One region of the Mailhella massiliensis genome, then DNA from elsewhere that is predicted to be linked to it. Evidence: predicted binding sites of a transcription regulator. Region 1 holds the regulator's gene; each other region holds the start of a gene.

Region 1 (5,442 bases):
CCGCACAAGGTCGGGCATATCGCGGAAGGTGTCGTCCATCTCGTCCAGCATGACCAGCATGGCCGCGATGGTGGGGTCGTGCCTCCATGCGGGGCTGAACCAGCACTGATTTTTGATGAAGCTGGAAAGCTTCTCCCCGTTCCGGGGGAGGTGCCCGGCATGGGGGCGGGAGCGCAGTTCCCGGCAGAAGAGCCGCGCGCTTTCCCGCACCTCGTAGGTAAAGGGCATGGTGCTCTCATCCAGCAAACCTGCATACCAGTGCAGCAGAAAAAGCGTGGTCAGGCGCTGCTGTCCGTCAAAGGGCAGGAAGGTGCGCCCGTCTTCTTCTCCGTAGATGAAGTCGAGATGCAGCGGTTTTTCCGAGGTCAGCGCCTCCTTCAGCGCACGAAGAAAGTCCCGGCGCACCCGGCGGCTTCGGGCATCCTCCCTGCCCTGAGCGTAATCGCGCTGGATGAGGGGAATGCGGATTTCATGTTCCCGGATAAGCGTGTGAAAGGTCGTGTTTTTCATACCGTGGCTTCTCCCTGTTCCGGCCGGAAGGCGTCGAGCATTTCATGCAGGGCCTTTGCATAACCCTCCCTGTCTTTTTCCGACCACCAGGGCAGCGTTTCCTCCTCTTCGGTGAAGTAACGCAGAAACACGGCTTCCGTGGCCGGGGGAATGTCTTCGCCGTTTTTGATTTTTTCCAGTATCTTCATGCGCTTGACCACGAACAGGGAGTTGTTCAGGCTGCTGTTGGCGTTTTGGTCCAGAAGGGCGAGGTTGAAGAGGGAATGAACATCGCCTCCGTCCGAAGCGCCCATGCGCTTCATGAAGTCGAACACGGTGCGGGAAAGGGCGTCAACGTCCTCCCGCGTCGGATTTTTTTGGGCCAGAAAGCTCTGAAGTTCCTCGGTGCAGCGCTTCCTTTCGGCGGTGAAGGCTTCTTCCGTCACGCCTGCCGCAGGCGGGAGCGCGGCGAAGCGCAGGGTGGAAAGGGCCTTTTCATGCTCTTTCGCCCACGTCTGCCACTGATCCTTCGTATGCAGCGCCTCCACGTTCTGCGCCTGAATGTGCTCAAGGCTCCAGCTGTTTCTCCGGTACATGCGGAAGGGGAAGCGCCGTTTTCTTCTGCGCGCATATTTCACGTTGAAGAGGAAAAGCAGCCGCAAAATGATATGGTTGTTTTGGGGGTAGTGCAGGTCTTCCAGCACGGGAAAGGCCCCGTTACGGGAGAGGCTTCCGCGTATGCGGTCGGATATCCAGTCCCTGAGGGCCGGTTTCGGGCTGATTTTCGCCTGCTTCAGAAGTTCTCCGAGAACGCTTCTACCCTCCACGTTGTTCAGGTAGCCCAGCCGGTGATAATACTCGTTGTCTTCGTACCAGAAGCGCAGGTATTCATGCTGAAGGGAGAGTTCGTGCAGAATGCTTTCGGCGCTTTTTTCCTCCAGCAGTTTGCTTATGGCATGGAAGGAGAAAAGCTCGTCCGTATTGTTCCCTCTTCCGGTGTACAGGTCCAGCAGAAAACCCATGCGCGGCGCATCGTCCCCTTGATCGCCGCCGAGAAAGGCCATGAAGTCTTCCTCGCGCAGGGAGCGTTCCATGTCGTCCCACATCGAGCCGAGAAGGGCGCTTTTCCGGCTTTTTTCGCGCATGTCGTCTTCACCGGGGGCGCTGAGAAGCAGCGCGCGGCACAGTTCCGCGCACGTCAGGGGTATGCGGCCCATGTTCAGGCGGGTGAAGCGCTCCTCCGCGCTGCCTTCCTCATGGGTGACGTCGTACCAGAGCACGCGGACGTTTTGAGTGAGTATCCGGTACAGGTGTTCGTCCGGCGTATGCTCCTGAAAGTAATGCCGTACGACGCAGCTTGCCTGCGCCATGTAGTGAAAATCAATGTTTTTCGAGGCCTGCGCCTTTCCCTCCGGGCTGTCGGCATGGTCCGGGTCTTCGGCAAGGCGCTTCAGAAACTCGCCGCTTTGCGGCCGGTTTTCATAGGTGATGTGGAAGGAAAGGGCGCTTTCTTTCTGCAGGGCGCGGCAAAGCACGGCATCCATGAGAAAAAGGGTGGTGAGTCTCTGCTGTCCGTCGATGAGTTCCCAGTCTTCCCCATCCCGTCTGACGATGAGGGGCTGCAGAAAATAGATGTCGCCCCTCTCTCCGTCGGAGGCGGAATCTTCGCCGGGCTTTTTCCTTTTCTCTGCAAAAGTGGCGATGTCTTCGCAAAGTTCCCTCACCTGCCTTTCCGTCCAGCGGTAGCCGCGCTGATAGCTTTTGACGACAAAGTGTTTTTTCTTCAGGGCATCTTCCAGAGAACGGACGGCAGTTTCCTCATTCATGCGGGCGCTCCTTCGGTAAACTCGCTGCGGCCTGCCGCCCGGGAAAAAGGCGGCACGGGGAAAGAGTAACGCCGCATCATGAGCCTTTCAAGCGGGACGGGGGAGAAATGCCCCTCCCTCCGTATGGGCGGAAAACTGCCGGGCGGGCTACGCCTGCCCGTTTTCGGCCAGACGGCGCAGCGCATCCATGTCGGCAATGACGAGCGGGCGTTCGTTCAGGGTATGGATGACGCCGCGCTTTCTGAGTTCGCGCAGGGCGCGCCGAAGTAAGGTGCGGCGCATGCCCGGCCTGTCGGCCATCTGCGCCTGGGAAATGCCGTGCGGCGTTTTCCCGGCAGCGGATACTCCTGCCCCGGCGAACTCGGAAGGCCCGGCGGGGGAGGTGCGGGCCGGGAGGTGGCTTTTGGTGTCTTTCCGGCATCCTGCGGCGGGGGAGGTGCAGGAAAATTTTCCCTCAAGGCTTTTCCGGCAGCAGAGCCGTGTATCCCTCTGCGGCCCTTGCCCTGCAATGCCGCCGGAAGCAGGAAAAAAGAAACCCCGCAGAAGCGGGGTTTCCAGAAGGGGCGTTTGCTTTCCCTCCGGGCAGGCCCGGACGAGGAGAGGGGCGCATCTTTGCGCGCGGACGGAGGGAGCAGGCGCAGACCGGCGTGCTACAGGTGTTTTTTCCTGCGGGAGGAGGAGGGCAGGCCGAGTTCCTCGCGGTACTTGGCCACGGTACGGCGGGCTATCTTCACGCCGAGTCCGTCGTTGAGGCGCGTGCTGATTTCCTCGTCGGAAAGGGGGTGGGCGGAATCTTCGTTGTCGATGAGGGAACGGATGCGCGCCTTCACGCTTTCCGAACCCACCTGTCCGCCGTCGCTGGAGGAAAGGGCGCTGTTGAAGAAGTATTTGAGCTCGAAGATTCCGTGCGGCGTGCCCACGTACTTGTTGGTGGTAATGCGGCTTATGCTCGATTCGCTGCGGCCTATGTCTTCGGCGATGTCCTTGAGCACCAGGGGCTTCAGGCCGTAGATGCCGTGCTCGAAGAAGTCTCGCTGATGCTTCACGATGCTTTCCATCACCTGATACAGGGTGCGCTGCCGCTCTTCGAGGGAACGGATGATCCACACGGCGGAGCGCAGGCGGTCGTTCATGTAGTCCTTTTCCTCGCTGGAGCGGTTCTGCCCGGAAAGCTCCTCGGAAAGGGGGGAAAGCTGAAGGTGCGGCAGGTCTTCGTCGTTCATGAGAATGACGAACTCGCCGTTCACCTTGCGCACGAAAATGTCGGGGCTCACATAGCAGGGCGTGCTCGAACCGAGGCTCCCGCCCGGGCGCGGTTCCAGACTCTGGATGATGCAGATGTAGTCCTTGAGCGTTTCCATGTCGATGCGGAACTGGCGCAGCAGGGGCTTGTAGCGCTGCTTTTCCAGGTCTTCGAGATGATCGCGCACAAGGCTCACGAGAATGGGGTCGCGGTCGTAATGTTCGGCTCGCATCTGAATGAGCAGACATTCGGAAAGGGTGCGCGCGGCCACGCCCACGGGGTCGAAGTTCTGTATGACGGAAAGCACGGGCGCGATTTCCGCCGCGTCCGCCCCGGCAAGAGCGGCGATTTCCTCATCGGTGGCGGTGAGGTAGCCCGTTTCGTCGAGGTTGCCGATGATGCACTCGCCTATGGCCTTCTGCTTTTCGGTCAGCGGGGAAAGCAGAAGCTGGGCCATGAGGTGGGCCTCCAGCGTGGGTTCGGCGGAATGGCAGGCCTCCAGGGGATTATTGTCTTCCTCCGCAGATTCGTATTCCTGCTGGGCGATGCGCGACTGGCTGGAGAATTCGCCGAGATATTCCTCCCATTCCGCGCTGCGGTTCACTTCCTCCTGCGGCCAGGGACTGTCCTGTTCGGAAGCGTTCCTGCCGCTTTCAGGCTCGGGAGTCGCGGGGACGCTTTCCGCCTCGCGCTCCTCAAGAAAAGGGTTTTCCAGAAGTTCGCGCTGCACCGCTTCCACAAGCTCCTGACGGGAGAACAGAAGCAGGGAAATGGCCTGCTTGAGCATGGGCGTCATGTGGAGCTGCTGGCTCAGCTTGAACTGTTGCCGTATTTCGATAGCCATAATGTCCCCTGGCGTTTTCTGATGTGCCGGTTCTTCCGGCGCGAAGGAGGCGGGCGAAGGCCCGGCGTTTCAGCGAAGTTCTTCTCCCGCCACTTCGGCAAGCTGCCTTGCCGCGCGGCGCACGAAGTCCTCGTCTTCCCCTTCCACCATGACGCGGCAGAGGTTTTCCGTGCCGGAATAGCGCAGCAGCACGCGGCCGTGGGAACCGAGCTTTTCCTCGATGTCCTTCTGCGCGGCCATGAGCTTCTCGCACTGCTCAAAGGGCGTTTTGCGGGTGATCTTCACGTTGATGAGCTTCTGGGGGTAGAGCTTGAGCCTGTCCGCAAGTTCGGAGAGGCGGCGGCCCGATTCGCGCATGATGCGCAGAATCTGCAGCGCGGCCAGAAGCCCGTCGCCGGTGGTGCCGTATTCGCGGAAGATGAGGTGGCCGGACTGTTCCCCGCCCAGCATGGCGTTGTGCCGGCGCATGGCCTCGATGACGTAGCGGTCGCCCACCTTGGTGCGCAGAAGCTCGCCGCCGCGTTCCTTCATGAACACTTCCAGAGCCATGTTGCTCATCACCGTGCCCACGAGGATGTTGTTGTTCAGCTTGCCCTTTCTCATGAGGTCTTCGGCGCAGATGGCCATGATCTGGTCGCCGTCGAGCAGGCGGCCCTTTTCGTCCACCACGAGCAGGCGGTCGGCGTCGCCGTCAAGGGCGAGGCCCACGTCGGCGCGCACTTCGCGCACCTTGGCCTGAAGGTTTTCGGGGTGCAGGGAGCCGCACTGATAGTTGATGTTCAGCCCGTCGGGCGAGGTGCCGAGGCGGAACACCTCCGCGCCGAGCTCCTCGAGCGCCAGCGGAGCCACCTTGTAGTTCGCGCCGTTGGCGCAGTCGATGACCACGCGCAGGCCGTCCAGGGTGAGCTGCTGGGGGAAGCTGCTCTTCAGGTACACGATGTAGCGGCCCGAGGCGTCCACAATGCGGTAGGCGCGGCCCACCTTGTTGGAGGCGGGGTAGTCCCACTCGTAATCCTTGTTGAGGATGAGCTCGGCCATGC
Region 2 (5,442 bases), on a different contig from region 1:
GCCACTCAGTGTTATTCCTCCACCTTCTCTATAAAAGATGGAGTCTTTTTCCACCTGATCTACGACTTCGGATGAAGTCATTCTGCGACCGTAGAGGATCATGGCCTTGGCAGGGCAGCAGACTGTACACGGAGGCTCTTTACCTTGTGCAGCGCACAGTTCGGGACGACACAGTTCTTTGTTCCGTTGTACGGAACCGTCTTCCGCCGGGGAGAGTGCCTTCAGAGGGCATGACTGGATGCAGCGGTAACACCCAAGACATTTGCTTTTGTTGTATCCCGGTTCAGGGTGCATGTTATGGGATTCAGGATTACTGCACCATGCGCATCTCAATGGGCAGCCTTTTAAGAATACCGTAGTACGGATACCGGGACCATCGTGGACACAGTAGCGTTGTATGTTGAAAACAATTCCTTCAGCGGCGGCCATGCAATCCTCCTGGACATGTTTTCGGGCTTTTTCAGAGTCATGCCATAGGGGGCTATGGCATGACTCTTTGGTATATATCAGCCTGTTCAGATATGATCGTAGCCCGTGCGTCCGATAATGTCGTCCTGCATGGCCTTGGACAAGTCGGTGAAGTATGCGCTGAACCCGGATACACGCACGATCAGGTTCTTGTACTGTTCGGGGTGTTGCTGTGCTGCAATCAGTGTTTCACGATTGATGACGTTGAACTGAGCGTGCCACAGTTTGAGATCCACAACAGCGCGCAGCAGGGACATGAGGTTTCTGGTTCCCTCTTCACCGCGTACGCATGCAGGCGTAAGCTTGAGGTTCAGCAGGCGTGCGGCGTAATGGGACATGCCGAAGTTCTTGGTGTTGTGATTGGACAGGAGCACGGCAGTGGGGCCTGCGGTGTCCACACCGTGGGACGCTGAGCAGTTGTCGGAGATAGGCTCGTAAGCCTTTCTGCCGTTGGGCATGGCGCTTACTTCGGCACCGTGAGGGACGTTGCCGGTAACAGATACCATGCGGTAACTCATGCGATGTCCCAGGGAATACTCGTGGTCTATGCAGAACTGCTGGCTTATCCGGTCCAGCTCAAGACCGATGGCATCGGCATAAGGATCGTTGTTGCCGAAAGCGGGGGCGCTGTTCAGCATCAGGCGAAGGTCTTCATAGCCTTCGAAGTTGGCACGAAGAGCAGTAAGCAGAAGATCCATGCTCACGGTTTTCTCGTCGTAGACGAACTTCTTGATGGCGCTCAGAGAGTCGATGGTGGTGGCGTATCCGAAGCAGTTGAAATAGGTGCTGTCGATGCTGCCCGGAACATGGCGGTAGTCGTGCAGATCGATGGCGTATTCAAAGCACAGGTCGTGCAGACCGGAGGCGAGGGGACCGGCGAAGTGCCGGGCACGCAGCCGGTGGATAATGTACTGGTTGGTGAATGCGACTTTCAGGCCGTACTTGAGCTGTCTTGTAAAGGCATCGAAGAATTCTTCCCAGGTGGCGAAGCTGCGGGGATCGCCCGAGGCGAAGGTCAGCAGCTCATCCCCATGCTTGAGCATATGCCCGTTATAGAGGGTGAGTTCCACAAAGGCAGGGAAGTTTACCTGAGTGGTCGGTGTGGTGTTGACGTCGCGGTTGCCCAGGCGCACTTCTGTACAGCCGGAATGAATATAGTCAAAGCAGTCGGCGAGAGGCGCGCCCTGCGCCATGAAGTGATTGATGATTTCGTGGTCGTTGATGACTTTGGGGAATCCCATGCCTACCTTGATGGTTTCCGCCACCATACGCAGATAACGCTCTGGAGCACAGCTGTGGATACGGGCTGAAAGCTCGGGATGGGGCAACGGGCAATCCTGACGGGATTTCAGTATGAGATAGGTCAGTTCGTTGGTGGCATCATGGCCGGAGCGATCCTGGCCTCCGACGGTGACGGTTTCCCAGGATGCATAACCATTGAGAAGTTTTGCCGAAACCGGTGTGATGGAAACGTCGATGTACTGTGCGATGGCGCCCCAGAGGCAGTCAAGCAGTTCAAGAGCCTGCTCTTCGGTAAGGCGACCTTCTTCCATATCCTTCTTGTAGAAGGGATACAGATACTGATCCATGCGGCCGTTGGTGACGATACCGCCCGCACGATGTTCCAAGCGGCAGAAAGCCTGAAGAAACCACTGGGACTGCAGAGCTTCATGGAAGGTACGTGCGGGATGTTCCGGCACCCATTCGCAGTGTTCTGCGATTACCAGAAGTTCCGCTTTCCTGACGGGATCGGTGCACTTTGCCGCCTTTTCGCGTGCCAGAACGGCATGTCTTCTGGCCCACAGGATCAGGGCGTCAGCCGTAATGATGATGGCTTCATAGAACGGCTTTTTTTCCACGGAAGCGGCGATATCCGTAGGATCCAGGGCATCGATTTTGGCCTGAGCCTGAGCCTTCACCCAGGCCATCCCCTTGTTGAGTACCTTTGCGTAATCCGGCGTCCAGTTCGTGCCCGCACGCTGCGTTGCACACTCAATGGCGATGAAGCGCGGATCGCGTCCGAGAGGATCGTTGTAGGACAGGCGCTTGCAGAAGTCGGGAAGATGACGCACGATGTCCTCGTGCAAGGTCTTGCCCGTCCAGTACGGGGCTATTTCGGCCTTGGCCATTTCCACATCTTCCTTGGAGACAAGCAGGGCCACGTCCTTACGACCTGCCACTGTTTCCAGAACATCCGCGAAAAAGTCGCCGTCCAGCTCGGGATACAGGATACCGTAACGCCCTTTGTCCGTACCGCAGCGCCCTGCAATCAACTGCAGGTCGTCGACATAGACGGTGATGTTCTTGGCGATGTGCATGAGAGCCTTTGCCCAGCGGAGCGTAAGATGTTCCCCTTCCGTTTCCTTCATGGATTCGGTGAACAGCCTGCCGCGCTCCATGTCGATGTACGGCGTCGTTCCTACGAATTTATCCGCCATCGCGTAAAGTCGACGATGCAGGGCCCGCTTGGGGTCGGCCTTGCCTTCCTTAATCAGTTCCAGGGTCTTTTCATGGGAAGATAAGCAGGTACAGCAGCTCATAAGCAACTCCTTAGGCGTAGAAAGATGCTTCTCTTTCTAGCAAGAAGTATGCCAAAAAAATTTATCAATTTTATTAATAAAATCAGTATAATAAAATATAATACTCAAGAAATGATGCTGAATTGTTAAAAAAATAAGCGCTAAAAAAATAAGCATATATAAAAAATAAGCAGTCATTTGCGGGGAGACAGATGGCTGCTTGACGAAGGCGTGAGTTTTTTTTATGGATAAAATATCCTGTTATTATTTGATATTAAAAGTTTTTCGAATTTTTTTCTCTGAAAAAAAATTTCAGAGAAAATATTCGGCTTTTTATTTGCACAAAATTTTAGCGGAGTACTCATGTCTCAGGAAAAATACGAACGTATTCTTCGTGAAAAACAGAATTTTTTTGAGGGAAAAGCCGTTAATCCTGATATCATTCGGGAGGAAATCCTTCTTTCCTGGCAGCGAAGCAGGGAGCTTGGTATTCCTTTGGAAAAAGATCCGGACAGAAACTGTCGGACCAGCGATATTGAAGGGTTGCTGTCGAAAAACAGTCGTCTGCTTTCCTGTTCCATTCCTTTAATGGAAAAATTTATCAGTTCTTTTAAAAGAAATAATACTCTGGTTGTTCTTTATAATTCAGAAGGAACGGTATTGCACTGGATGGGGAATGATGTTGATTTCAATCGTGTTCCTCATAATGTCGTAGGGAACAGCGCCGCAGAAGAATATGCCGGTACGACGGGTGTGTCCCTTTGTCTTCGAAGTCATGAAACAGAAGAGGTTTTCGGGCCGGAACACTGGCTGCGTCGGGTGTATAATCGTTATGCTGTGTGTTCCCCCATACTTTCGCAGGAAAACAGGCTGCTGGGCGTACTTAATGTTACGCAGGAAATTTCCAACTACTCTCTGTTTACGCGCGGTATCACAGAGCTTCTCGCACATGCTATTTCCGAGCAGATACGCTTGAATACTCTGCTCAGTGAAAGAACCGTACTTTCCGAAATACTTGATATCGGCGTCATGCTCATCAACAGAGTTGGTGTCATACTTCAATGCAATACCAAGTGCAGGAAAATGCTGAATGCCGACAGCGGTTCCGTCATTCCTTCAGAAATCATGGAAGTGCTGACTTCGACTTCTTCCGGCCGCAGAATCATGGACAGAGAAATCCGTATCGGTCGGGATAGAAATGCACAGTACTATATTCTCTCTCTCATTCCTCTGGAAGAAGAAAGTTGTGTAGTGACCCTGCAAAAAGCGGCGCAGATACGGAAGGTAACCGCATATCAGTCTGGATATTCGGCTACCTACGCGTTTGAGGATATTATCGGCAATTCTGTACCGATGCTCGATGCGATACAGCTTGCGCGGAGAGCTTCATCCAATGACAGCAATGTGCTTATCTATGGAGAAAGCGGTACAGGAAAGGAACTTTTTGCTCAGGCCATACATAACGGAAGCTCCAGAAAGAACAAACCGTTTATTGCCATCAACTGCGGGGCAATTCCCAAGATGCTGATTCAGAGCGAGTTGTTCGGTTATGCCGAAGGCGCGTTTACCGGGGCCAGAAAGAGCCGGCCCGGGAAATTCGAGCTTGCAGAGGGGGGAACCATTTTTCTTGATGAAATAAGTGAAATGCCTTTCGATGTTCAGGTAACGCTGTTGCGTATTCTTCAGGAAAAGCAGGTAACCAGAATAGGTGAGGGCAATGCACGGAAAATAGATGTTCGCATTATTGCCGCCTCCAATAAGAACTTGAATAATGAGGTAGCCATGGGGGCATTTCGTAAGGATCTTTTCTACAGGATCAATGTTCTTTCTCTGTCAATTCCTCCTCTTCGGGAACGGAAAAATGATATTCCGCTGCTGGTGGAGGAGCTGCTGGCAAAGATATGCAAGCACTCGGGAAGAAAAAGTGTCGCCTGTTCGCCTCAGGTGATGGAGGCCTTCATGGCCTATGATTATCCCGGTAATGTCAGGGAACTGGAAAATATCATCGATCGAATGGTATGTACACTGGGAGAAGGAGAACAGTATGTCGATCGACTGCCTGAAGCACTTTTCCCGGAAATGAAAAAAAAGGTGGGAGTGGAGTTTTCCGGTAATGAAGAGGAATGTTTTTCTGGAATGACGCTGGAACAGATAGAACTTAATATTATAACCAGACTGTTGGAAAAATATAACGGTAATATTAATAAGGTTGCTACGATATTAAATATTTCAAGAAATACGATTTATAACAAAATGAAAAAGAACGGCTTGAGTATACGGCGTGTTTCATATAATGATAACGATAATGAATAAGTGAAGATGGTATGCGACGAAAGAAATATGGCCCGGTACATTTTTTCTTGTGATCAATATGCCTTGTCAGTTCCAGTCAGCCTTTGATTCATGCTTTAGAACTTTGTTTATAAGAAGGACGCCGAACTTTGAAAGTTGATGC
Region 3 (5,442 bases), 400 kb from region 1:
CGCACAGTTCCTCTTCCGAGGGAAGTCTGCGCGCGCCTTCGGGAAGCGCTCGCATGATCTTCAGAAGTTCTTCTCCCACCGTGCGGGCCAAAGGTGATTTTTTACTCATCAGACGTCTGACCTCTATGTTTTTATGCGTGAAGGCATCGCTTGTCAATGTCTTTCCTGTTTCCGCCCTGAAACTTATGCCGCGAAAAGCCTGCCGCAGTTGCGGCAGCGGTAGAGGTGCCTGCCGTGCCTGTTGTCCATGGCATGGCCCGCCTTGTGGCCCAGGGCCGCGCCGGAAACGCCGCCCGTCACCGCGCCGAGAAGCCCTCCGGTGAGCGCCCCGATGACGGAACCTATCACCGGCACCACGGAGCCTATGGCCGCGCCTGCCGCGGCTCCCACGCCCACGCCGGAAAGCCCGGCGGCTGCGCCGCCTGCGGCCCCGGCGGCCGTACCCAGCGTGCGGTAACGGTCATCTTTAAACACGCGGGAGCTTCCGCATTGCGGACAACGGATGTTCATGCTTCACCTCCGAATGGTTCAGTGTGAATCATAGGGGAAAAATTCCGCCCCTTCAAGAAGCCCCTCCCCGCAGATATTCCGGCCATTTCCGCCGTAAAAACCTTGCCGGAAAAGGCCGAATGCCGTGCACCATGGCGGAAGCTTCGCCCCCCTCCCGGAAAGCGGTCCGCGACCCTCCGGCAAGGGACGGTCTTACGCTTCTGTTCCGGGCCATGTACCGGGGCACGACAAAAACGTGCGTCCGGCGTGCCGCGCCCTCCTATTTTCTACCTTTATGTAGAAAATGCCCATATTCGGCACCATGACGTACCGCAAGCCTTCTCTGCCCTAAAAAATCGCTGTTCCGCCCTCCGCAAGGGCATGAGAGCTGCCCCCATTCCCCCGCGGCAGCATTCCCACCGCCTGTTCCGCTCTGCGCCGGTAACGGCCTCCCCCCAAAAAAGCCCTCTTTTCTCCCGTCCGGGCCTGCAACTTCGCCGGAGGAAAATCCACATTTTGGTAGATTTTTATTTTTTTTGCGGCAACATGCTGATTCTGCAGCATTAATGGCATGGCCCCGACTCGGATATAACATTTTTGTACATAAAATCTCGCTCCTATTTTCTACCTTTATGTAGAAAACGATAACGCTTTTGTTCCGAGCCTTCCTTTTGGAAATTTTTTATTCCTATAATTTCCATATATTATAACAATCCACTCTTCTTTGGCACGCTTCTTGCTATTATCTCGGGCAGAAAAAGCAAGCGACCCTTCCAAAAGGAGTTACAAACATGTCAAATCCCGCCGAGACAAGGCATGACGAAGAATATTTCGGCTGCGACGTCTTCACACTGGACACCATGCGTCAGCATCTGCCCCACGACGTGTACGCCAACCTCGAACAGACGGTGCTGAACGGCACCCGCCTCGATCCGGCCATTGCCGGAACCGTGGCCAATGCCATGAAGGACTGGGCCGTGGCCCGCGGCGCCACGCACTACACCCACTGGTTCCACCCGCTGACCGGCCTCACCGCGGAAAAGCACGACGCCTTCCTCCAGTGCGTGGACGGCAGGATGATTTCCTCCTTCTCGGGAAAGACCCTGCTTTCCGGTGAACCGGACGCCTCGAGCTTCCCCTCCGGCGGGCTGCGTTCCACCTTCGAAGCCAGGGGCTACACCGCGTGGGACCCCACCTCCCCGGTTTTTCTCATCGGCCGCACCCTGCACATTCCCACCATGTTCTATTCCTACACCGGCGAAGCGCTGGACAGAAAGGTACCGCTCCTGCGTTCCGTTTCCGCCGTGTCGCGTCAGGCTCTGCGTATTCTGCGCCTGTTCGGCAACGACAGGGCCCGCTACGTCACGGCTCAGGCCGGCCCGGAACAGGAATACTTCCTTGTGGACAAGGCCCTTGCCGCGAAAAGGCCCGACCTCATCATGACCGGCCGCACCCTGTACGGCGCCACCACGCCCAAGGGCCAGGAAATGGAGGACCACTACTTCGGCGCCATTCCCGCCCGTGTGCTGGCCTTCATGGAAGATCTGGAACAGACGCTGTACCGTCTGGGCATTCCGGCACAGACGAGACACAACGAAGTGGCCCCCGCGCAGTTCGAACTCGCGCCCATGTATGAACAGGTGAACATCGCCACCGACCACAACATGCTGGTCATGAACCTCATGCGCCACATCGCGCCCCGCCACGGCTTCATGTGCCTGCTGCACGAAAAGCCCTTTGAAGGCGTGAACGGTTCGGGCAAGCACAACAACTGGTCTCTTGCCGATTCCGAAGGCAACAACCTGCTCAAGCCCGGCGACACCCCGCAGGACAACGCGCAGTTTCTGGTGTTTCTCGCCGCCGTGCTCCGCGCCGTACACAAACATGCCGCCGTGCTGCGCCTCGGCACCGTGAGCGCGGGCAACGATCACCGCCTCGGCGCCAACGAAGCCCCGCCCGCCATCATTTCCGTGTACCTCGGCGATCAGCTCGCGGAAGTGGTGAACTCCTTCACGGGCAACGGTTCCTGCACGCGCAAGGCGCGCCCCACCCTGAACATCGGCGTGGACGTGCTGCCCCCCCTGCCCCGCGACTATTCCGACCGCAACCGCACGAGTCCCTTCGCCTTCACGGGCAACAAGTTCGAATTCCGGGCCGTGGGTTCCGCGCAGTCCATCGCTCCGGCCAACATCGCCATCAACGCAGCCGTGGCCTGCGCCCTTGAAGACATTGCCGACCGCCTGGAAGCGGAAACGGCCTCGGGCAAGGAACTCAACCTCGCCGTACAGGAACTGCTCACCGACCTCTTCACCGAACATGCGCCCATCGTGTTCAACGGCAACGGCTACACCGACGAATGGCCCCTCGAAGCGGCAAGACGCGGCCTGCCCAACTATGCGAACACCGTGGAAGCGCTTGAACACTACAGCGACGCCGACGTTCTCGAGACCTTCTCCCGCCAGGGCATTCTCTCCGAAAAGGAATGCCTCTCCCGCCAGGAAATCCTGCTTGAGAACTATGCCAAGACCGTAGGCATAGAAGCCGCCGCCGCAAGCCGCATCGGCCGCACCCTCATTCTTCCCGCGGCCATGAAGGCGCAGAGCTCCGCCGCCGAAATGGTGAACCGCACCCGCGCTGCTACGGGCGGCGTGCCCGAAGCGGAAGGTTCCTACCTCGAGATGTTCTGTTCCCTCACCGGCGATCTCATGCTGGCCCTGCGCGTGCTCGACGAAAAGCGCATGGCTCTGGCCGCCGCGGAAGGCGCCGCAGAATGCGCCCGCTTCGCCCGCGACGAGGTGCTCCCGGCCATGAACGCATGCCGTGCCCTGGCCGACAAGCTGGAATCCGTCATGTCCGCGTCCGATTACCCCATGCCCGGCTACGCCGAGCTCATGTGGACGCATTGATACATTCCCTCCCCGGAACATGAGGGGGCGGGCCGCACGCCGGTTCGCCCCTCTCCCACGCAGGGAGCGGTACAAATACGCATCGCGGGCCGTTATCGTTCCGGCAGGGCGGGACGAAGCCCCTTTCGGGAAGAACCTGAAAGCGAAACCTTCAAGGACTATACACCATGTGCAGAATAGGGTCGATTAAAAGCATCACCCCCGTGGGGCCGGGTACGGCTCTCACCCTCATGCTGCCCCAGCAGGAGGGACACGACAACTCCGGTTACGCCATGGTCATGCAGGACATGGCCGGGGTGTTCGGCGAATGGAAGGACAAGCCCCTTCTTTCCGCCGCATGCACGCGCGAAGGCATGCGCGCCGTGGACGACTACATGGCTGAGCATCACTTCACCCTGCTCTTCAGCTGGACGCCCAAGTACGACGCAAGGCCCGGCCTGAACATACGCCCCATGGAGCGCTACATCTTCCGCGTATACGACTACCCTTCCTATTACCGCTACAGCAGCGAAGAGGAAAAGGCCGCCCTTCTGCTCGATACGCGCCTCGCCCTGCGCTCCATGCTGGAAGAAAGAAACGACGGCTTCGTCTATTCCTTCTGGCCTGACGTGCTCACCCTCAAGGAAATAGGCGACCCGCGCGACATCGCCGCCTACTTCCGCCTCTGGGACGACTCCTGCCCCCTGCTCGCCCGCAACATCGTCACCCAGTGCCGCCAGAACACCAACTACGACATCGTGCGCTACGCCGCCCACCCCTTCTTCCTTCAGGGCTACACCGTATGCGTCAACGGTGAAAACACCTTCTACACCAAGAACAAGGAATTTCAGAAATCCCTGCACCGGGGCTACACCGGCTTCGAATCCGATTCCCAGTGCCTGCTCTACAGCCTGCACTATGTGCTGCACGAGCTCAAATGGCCGCTGGAATACTTCAAGCACGTCATCACCCCCCTGCCCTTTGCGGAAATCGACAAAAGAGAAGATGCGGACGTGCTGCGCCTCATCCGCCAGACTCTGGCCCACCTGGAAATCAACGGCCCCAACGCCGTCATCGGCATGCTTCCCGACAACCGCATGATCTGCTGCTGCGATTCCAAGAAGCTCCGCCCCGTGGTGGTGGGACGCACAAACGGCATGATCGCCGTTTCCTCCGAAGTATGCGGCCTGAACGCCGTCATGCCGGAACGCAACGCTTCCCTCGATCTTTACCCCGGCGAACGGGAAACCATCATCATCGACAACGACCTCAAGGTGCGCGTATGCAGGCAGTAAACGCTCTCGACATCTGTACCGGCGATCTGCGCTGGGTCATCCGGCACGATCCTTCCCGCTGCACCATGTGCGGCAGCTGCGTGGCCCAGTGCTCGCAGAACGCCATTGAAGCGGTCATGCTGCGCTGCGACATCACCGTTTCCGAAAAGCCCTGGCCCGAACCGGCCAGAAAGCACTTCACCCGGCCCGTCATCCGCCAGAAGGCCGACCTTGCCCACCTGTGCGTGGGCTGCGGCTTCTGCGCCAAGGTATGCCCCAACGGGGCCATTCACCCCGAACGCAACGCCGACCAGCGCTTCCCGCTCATCGGCCGCGCGCAGGGTCCCATCCGCCGCGGCGGGCGCACCAACCTGAACACGCAGCGCACGCTCGATGCCGTGGTGGTGGGACGCATCAGCCAGATGACCGACCCCGCGCTCGACTCGGAACGCCATACCTTCGACATGCGCGCCCCCCTGGGCCGCGTGCTGCCCACAGGCTCCATGCCTCTGGAAGTGAAGGACGGAAAGCTCGTAAGAACCGACCGCACCCCGCCGGTGAACTGGATTTATCCTCTCATCTTCAGCGACATGTCCATCGGCGCGCTCTCCACCCGCGCCTGGGAGGCCATCGCCCTGGCCGCCTCCTACCTCAACGAGGAATGCGGGCTTCCCGTACGCATGAGCTCCGGCGAGGGCGGCATGCCCGTGAAGCTCATGGAGTCGGACAAGCTCAGGTACTTCATCATACAGATCGCCTCCGGTCATTTCGGCTGGGACCGCATCGTCAAGGCC
Region 4 (5,442 bases), 990 kb from region 1:
ACTTGTTGCGTCCGAAGGCATGGCACGGCATGATCTCTATTTCCCTGCGCCCGAATCTTCCGAGAAATTCCGCCATGGCGGCGAGGTTTTCCTCCGAATCGTTGAGTCCGGGCATGAGCGGCATACGGATGTGCACCTCCCTGCCGGAAAGAAGCGCCGCCTCCAGATTGTGGAGGATGACGGCGTTGTTCTGCCCGGTGAGTTCCCTGTGCCGTTCAGGGTCCATGTGCTTTACGTCGAAAAGAAAAAGGTCGGCAGTCTTCAGGGCCTCATGGAACACATCCTCCGCGCAGAAGCCGCAGGTATCCACGGCCACATGCCAGCCTTCCAGCACCGAAGCTTCCAGCAGATCCAGAAAGAACTGTCCGCCGGATGAGGGTTCGCCGCCGCCGAAGGTGACGCCGCCGCCGGAATTTTCATAAAAAAGCGCGTCCTTGCGCAGTACGGCCATCACCTCTTCCACGCTCATGGGGCGGCCGCTCATCTCTCTTGCCTTCGTGGGGCATACCCGGGCGCAGGCCCCGCAGTTGCGGCACACCTCCCTGTTCTGGCAGGAGGCGTGTTCTTCCAGCGTGGCCGCCCCGGAGGGGCACACAGCGCTGCACGCTCCGCAGCCCGCGCAGAGATTGTCGAAAAAAAGAAGCTGCGGCGCGAAGCTCTGGGATTCGGGGTTGCTGCACCAGAGACAATGCAGCGGGCAGCCCTTCAGAAACACGGTGGTTCTGATGCCGGGGCCGTCCTTGGTGGACATGCGCTGAATATTGTACACGGTTCCCAGACTCATGATCCTTCCTCCCCCTGAGGCGATCGTCGTTTCATGCCGGGGGTGTTTTTGCAGAAGCGGACAGGCACGGCTCCTGCTTCCGCGGTGTTTTCCGGGGCGGGGGCGCGATGCGCCCCCGTTTCCCGCGGGCCTAACCCGCGTATTCCGTACGTTTGATGATCTCGTTCTGCACGCCGCGGTCGAGGCGGGTGAAGTAGGCGCTGAAGCCGGCCACGCGAACCACAAGATCCTTGTATTCCTGCGGGTTGTCCTGCGCGTGCTGCAGCGTGTCGGAGCTTACGCAGTTGAACTGAATATGCGAGCCGCCGTAGTCGCAGTAGGTCTTGATGAGCGCAATGAGATTGCGCGCTCCCTGCGGGCCTTCCAGGGCGGAGGGCAGGAACTTCACGTTGAAGTGGTTGGCGCCGTAGCGCACGGTGTCGATGGCTTCCGCACCGGACTTGATGAGCGCGGTGATGCCTTCATGGTCGGTACCGGGCATGGCGGATACGCTGCCGTCGGTAAGGGCGACGCCCGCCTTGCGGCCCGTGGGCAGCGCGCCCATGAGCGAACCGAAGTAGTTGTGATACGACAGGGAGTAGGCGTCCAGCGGCGTTCTGTGGCCGAAGCAGTCCGGGCCTATGGAGCTGTGGATTTCATCCACGTCATGATAGAAACGCTGCACGAAGGCTTCGATTTCAGGGTAGTCGTTGCCGTGCTTGGGCGCTTCGAAGCACATCCTGCGGATGTCCTCGTAGCCTTCGAAGTTGGCCTTGAGGGCCTCCAGAAGCTGATCCATGGTGATCTTTTTCGTATCGAAGACAAGGTGCTTGATGGCAAGCAGGGCATTGGCCGCATCCACACCAGCGGTCATGATGGGGTTCACCTGCGGGTAGCGGGTGCCGCCCGCTTCTTCGCACATGCCCTTTTCAATGCAGCCGTCGTACATGACGGAGCGGAACACGCTGGGCACCACCTGAAGGCGCGCCATCTGGCTGAGATCCGAATGATGGCGGGAAATGGTGAACAGATGCCTGAGCTGAGCCTTGCAGGCGTCGTAGAGTTCCTCAAAGCTTGCGAACTCGCGCGGATCGCCGGTTTCCACGCCCACCACCTTCTTCGTGCCGGGGTCCTTGCCGTTGTTGAGCAGAAGTTCCACCACCTTGGCCAGGCAGGGCTGGTCTTCCTGCGTAATGAAGCTGCCCTTGCCGCAGATGCCGGTGGACACGCAGCCGTAGTTGCCGCAGTTGCGGGCGTCTTCCAGCGTAATGCCGTCCCTGTACTGCGCGAAACGGGCGAGGTTGCGCTCGATGACCACGGTGTTGTTGAGGATCTGCGGCTGGCCGGAGCCGCCGCGGATGCAGTCCACCACCTTGTTCATGTAGGAAGGCTTGAGCTTGGGATGGTAGAGCAGCGTCAGCGTAGGCTGAATGCCGCGCATGCGGATCTGAGTTTCCAAAAGCAGCTCTTCAAGCTCGGTGCTGGCGTCGCGGCCGTCGGCATCCACACCGCCGATGGTGATGGTCTGGCCGGTATGGCCGGACAACGTCTTGGCATAGGAGCCGCCCTGGTATTCGCCGAGTTCCATGTGCTTGATCCACTGGAACTTGAGCAGGGTGATGACCTGCTCCTGCGTGAGTCTGCCTTCTTCGATATCCTTCTTATAGAAGGGATACATGTACTGGCCGTAACGGCCCGGAGAAGTGGCGCATGCCATCTGTTCCACTTCAATGGCCAGATGCACGAACCAGAAGGACTGTATGGCTTCGCGGAAGTTGCGGGCGGGGTATTCGGGCACGCGGCGGCAGATTTCCGCGATTTCCAGAAGTTCGGCCCTGTTCTTCGGGTCGGTTTCGGCCTCGGCCGTTTTTTCCGCAAGCTCGGCATAGCGGTGGGAATGGGCGATGACGGCCTCCACGGCCACGATCATGGCGCGGTAAAGGTCATGCTTTTCCTTGTTGTCCAGCGTGGTGGGGCAGGCGCGCAGGCGTTCCTTCAGATCGTCGAGCACCCAGCGCAGACCCTTGTTGAGCGCCTTGGGATAGTCGGCAATACCGGAACCGGAAGCCACGCTCACGTTATCGTAATACATGCCGGCCCTGGAGTACTGCGCGGGGTTCACTCCGTACTTGTCCTTGTACATCCTGTTGTTCAGGGCGATGCAGGTACGGTTCTTCCACTTCCTGTACACCTTTTCCAGCAGCTCTTCCGTTTCCTTGGGAATCTTCATTTCCCCGAGGGAGGTCATCTTGGCGAGCTGCATTTCATCCTTGATCCACGAAACATTCCATTCGGGATAGGGGTTCACGCCGCAGCGTATGCCCGTAAGCGTGCCGACGATGGGGTTGCCGTCGAGGAAAATCTTCTTGGTGAGAAGCACGCGCTCGAAAAGCTTGGCGCGGATGTACAGGGTGGATTCCCCGGCGAACTCCTCATACACGTCCAGAAGGCAGCGGAGCCTTTCCGGGTCCATGACCTGGGGAGCGGTCATGAGGTAATCCTTCAGTTCCGTGATACGCTGTTCGGCGGTGTCCCAGTTGATGGCGTAGCCCTGCCCTTCCACGGGGGCGGAGGAATCGAAGTCTATGACGGACATGGGTTTTCTCCTGTCGGAAATGTTAAAGGCCGGGAAAGTCGCTTGCTTGTGCCGGAGATAATGCACAAAGCGTGCCAAACGCCGAGCTTTTCAATTAACATATTGAAATATTATGATTTATTTTATTTTATATTTCCAAAACAGTCGGGAAAATTTTTTAAGGAGCATAAAAAAACTTTCTTTTTAAAAAGAATTTTTTTATACATGGGAAAATTTTATCACATCAGCCCACAAGGAATCTCCATGTTCATCGGCCCGGACACCTTCCGCAACGTCAGCATGTCTGCCGTCATGTCTCCCGCCATGACGGCCATTTGGGACCACATGAGCATAGGAGTGGCCGTGGTGGGCGCCACGGGCACCTGCGTCTACATGAACGAAATCCAGCAGCGGGTGGACGGCTTTACCGAATCCCAGGTGGTGGGCAAGCACATCACGGAACTGTATGTTCCCAACGGAATGGCCTGCATTCCCACCATGGAATGCCTGCGCCGGGGAGAGCCTCTTTTAAGAAAGGCCTACTGGTACAAAACCGTCAACAATTCCCTCTTCTCCTCGGTAACGGATTTTTACCCGCTCTTCGACAGGGGGCGCAGGGACGGCGTGCTTGCCTTCACCATCTGGGTGGACAGCGCGCTGCTCACCGGTGAGACGAAGGCACTCACACGTCCGCCCGCGCCCTGCGGCGGCGACACAAGGTACACCTTTGACAGCATCATCGGTCACGACCCGGCCCTGCGGGGCGCACTCGGCGATGCGAAGGTGGCCGCGCAAAGCTCCGTACCCGTCATGATCTGGGGAGAAAACGGCACGGGCAAGGAACTCTTCGCCCAGGCCCTGCACGCCGCAAGCCCCAGGCGGCAGCGGCCCTTCATCGCCGTCAACTGTGCGGCCATCCCGGAAAATCTGCTGGAAGGCATATTGTTCGGCACCTCGAAAGGCGCGTACACCGATGCGGCGGACAAGCCCGGGCTCTTTGAAAAGGCCGACGGCGGCACGCTGCTGCTCGACGAACTCAATTCCATGCCCCTAGGACTTCAGGCCAAGCTTCTGCGCGTGCTTCAGGAAAAAAAGATACGCAGACTCGGCGCGCATGTGGAAAAGGATGTGGATGTGCGCGTCGTCAGCATTCTGAACGAGCCGCCGCTTTCCGCCGTGGAAAAGGGCATTCTGCGCAACGACCTCTACTACCGTCTGGCCGTGGTGGGCATCTGCGTGCCGCCCCTGCGGGACAGGCGGGAAGACATTCCGCTTCTGGTCTCCACCTTCCTGCAGCGCCCGGAAAATGCGGCGGAGGACGTACGCGTTTCCGATTCGGTCATGAAGCTGTTCTGGGAATACTCCTGGCCCGGCAACATACGGGAACTTCAGCATGTCATGGAAGGTTCCCTCGCGCTTCTCGGCGACCGCAGCGTCATCGACGAAGACTGCCTGCCCCGCCACTTCCGCGACGCCTGCTTCGGCGGCCGCAGCGCGGCCTCGACTCCGCCCTCCCCCCGTCAGGAAGCTCTCCCCTTCCCGGATGATTACCGCGACGTCAAACGAAGCAGCGTCATTCCCCTCAAGGAAAAGCTCAACGCCTTCGAAGCGCGCTGCATCCGCAACGTACTGCGCGTGACCGGGGGCAACGTCTCCAGAGCCGCCCGCATCATGGAACTCACAGGCCCGGGTCTTCGCTACAAGATGAAGCAGCTCGGCATCGGCGAAGAAGATTATTAGCCGTCTCCCGAAAAAAGCGCACGGTATCCCCGCGCAGCCGTGCGGCGCAGGGCTGCGCATATCCCGGCCTTTCCTCCTCAGACACAGCGGCTTTTCCGTCATCATGCCGTCCGCAACAACGATGAGGCAAAAGGCCGCCTAGCGAGAGCCTCCTCCCTGCAGCGAAAAAGCCCCGGGCGCACGCCGCGCCGGACTTCCCCGCATGAAGCATACGCATCATTTTGAGTATTTTTTAACAAAAAAGGCGGATTTGTTGTATTGCTGTGAAACTTAACGAAAAAATCCGCTTTCCTTTAGCCATACTTTTCACAATATTCTTTCAAAAAAGAAAAATTTCTTTATTTTTTCGCAGTTTTTTTCCGCT

The links. Region 1 encodes sigma-54, which starts transcription at its own class of promoters, with help from an activator protein. Its sites were predicted from a motif close to CTGGCACGGNNNNTGCTT; they were not measured.
Region 2: the regulator sigma-54 is predicted to act here: its motif matches at 3,046-3,063, upstream of hpsG ((2S)-3-sulfopropanediol dehydratase).
Region 3: the regulator sigma-54 is predicted to act here: its motif matches at 1,214-1,231, upstream of CZ345_RS12905 (glutamine synthetase III family protein).
Region 4: the regulator sigma-54 is predicted to act here: its motif matches at 3,420-3,437, upstream of CZ345_RS15605 (glycyl radical protein).

The regions. Positions count from the first base shown of each region.
Region 1 is NZ_LT706952.1:188,303-193,744, forward strand. It holds gene CZ345_RS10965 (DUF262 domain-containing protein) at 1-510, opposite strand, end outside; gene CZ345_RS10970 (DUF262 domain-containing protein) at 507-2,315, opposite strand; gene CZ345_RS17575 (helix-turn-helix domain-containing protein) at 2,463-2,873, opposite strand; gene rpoN (RNA polymerase factor sigma-54) at 2,966-4,402, opposite strand; gene glmM (phosphoglucosamine mutase) at 4,472-5,442, opposite strand, start outside.
Region 2 is NZ_LT706942.1:697-6,138, forward strand. It holds gene CZ345_RS02490 (glycyl-radical enzyme activating protein) at 1-429, opposite strand, end outside; gene hpsG ((2S)-3-sulfopropanediol dehydratase) at 516-3,008, opposite strand; gene CZ345_RS02500 (sigma-54-dependent Fis family transcriptional regulator) at 3,351-5,300, shown strand.
Region 3 is NZ_LT706952.1:589,821-595,262, forward strand. It holds gene CZ345_RS12895 (GntR family transcriptional regulator) at 1-109, opposite strand, end outside; gene CZ345_RS12900 (hypothetical protein) at 184-510, opposite strand; gene CZ345_RS12905 (glutamine synthetase III family protein) at 1,281-3,395, shown strand; gene CZ345_RS12910 (class II glutamine amidotransferase domain-containing protein) at 3,563-4,669, shown strand; gene CZ345_RS12915 (glutamate synthase-related protein) at 4,657-5,442, shown strand, end outside.
Region 4 is NZ_LT706952.1:1,177,423-1,182,864, forward strand. It holds gene CZ345_RS15600 (glycyl-radical enzyme activating protein) at 1-784, opposite strand, end outside; gene CZ345_RS15605 (glycyl radical protein) at 915-3,359, opposite strand; gene CZ345_RS15610 (sigma-54 interaction domain-containing protein) at 3,603-5,078, shown strand.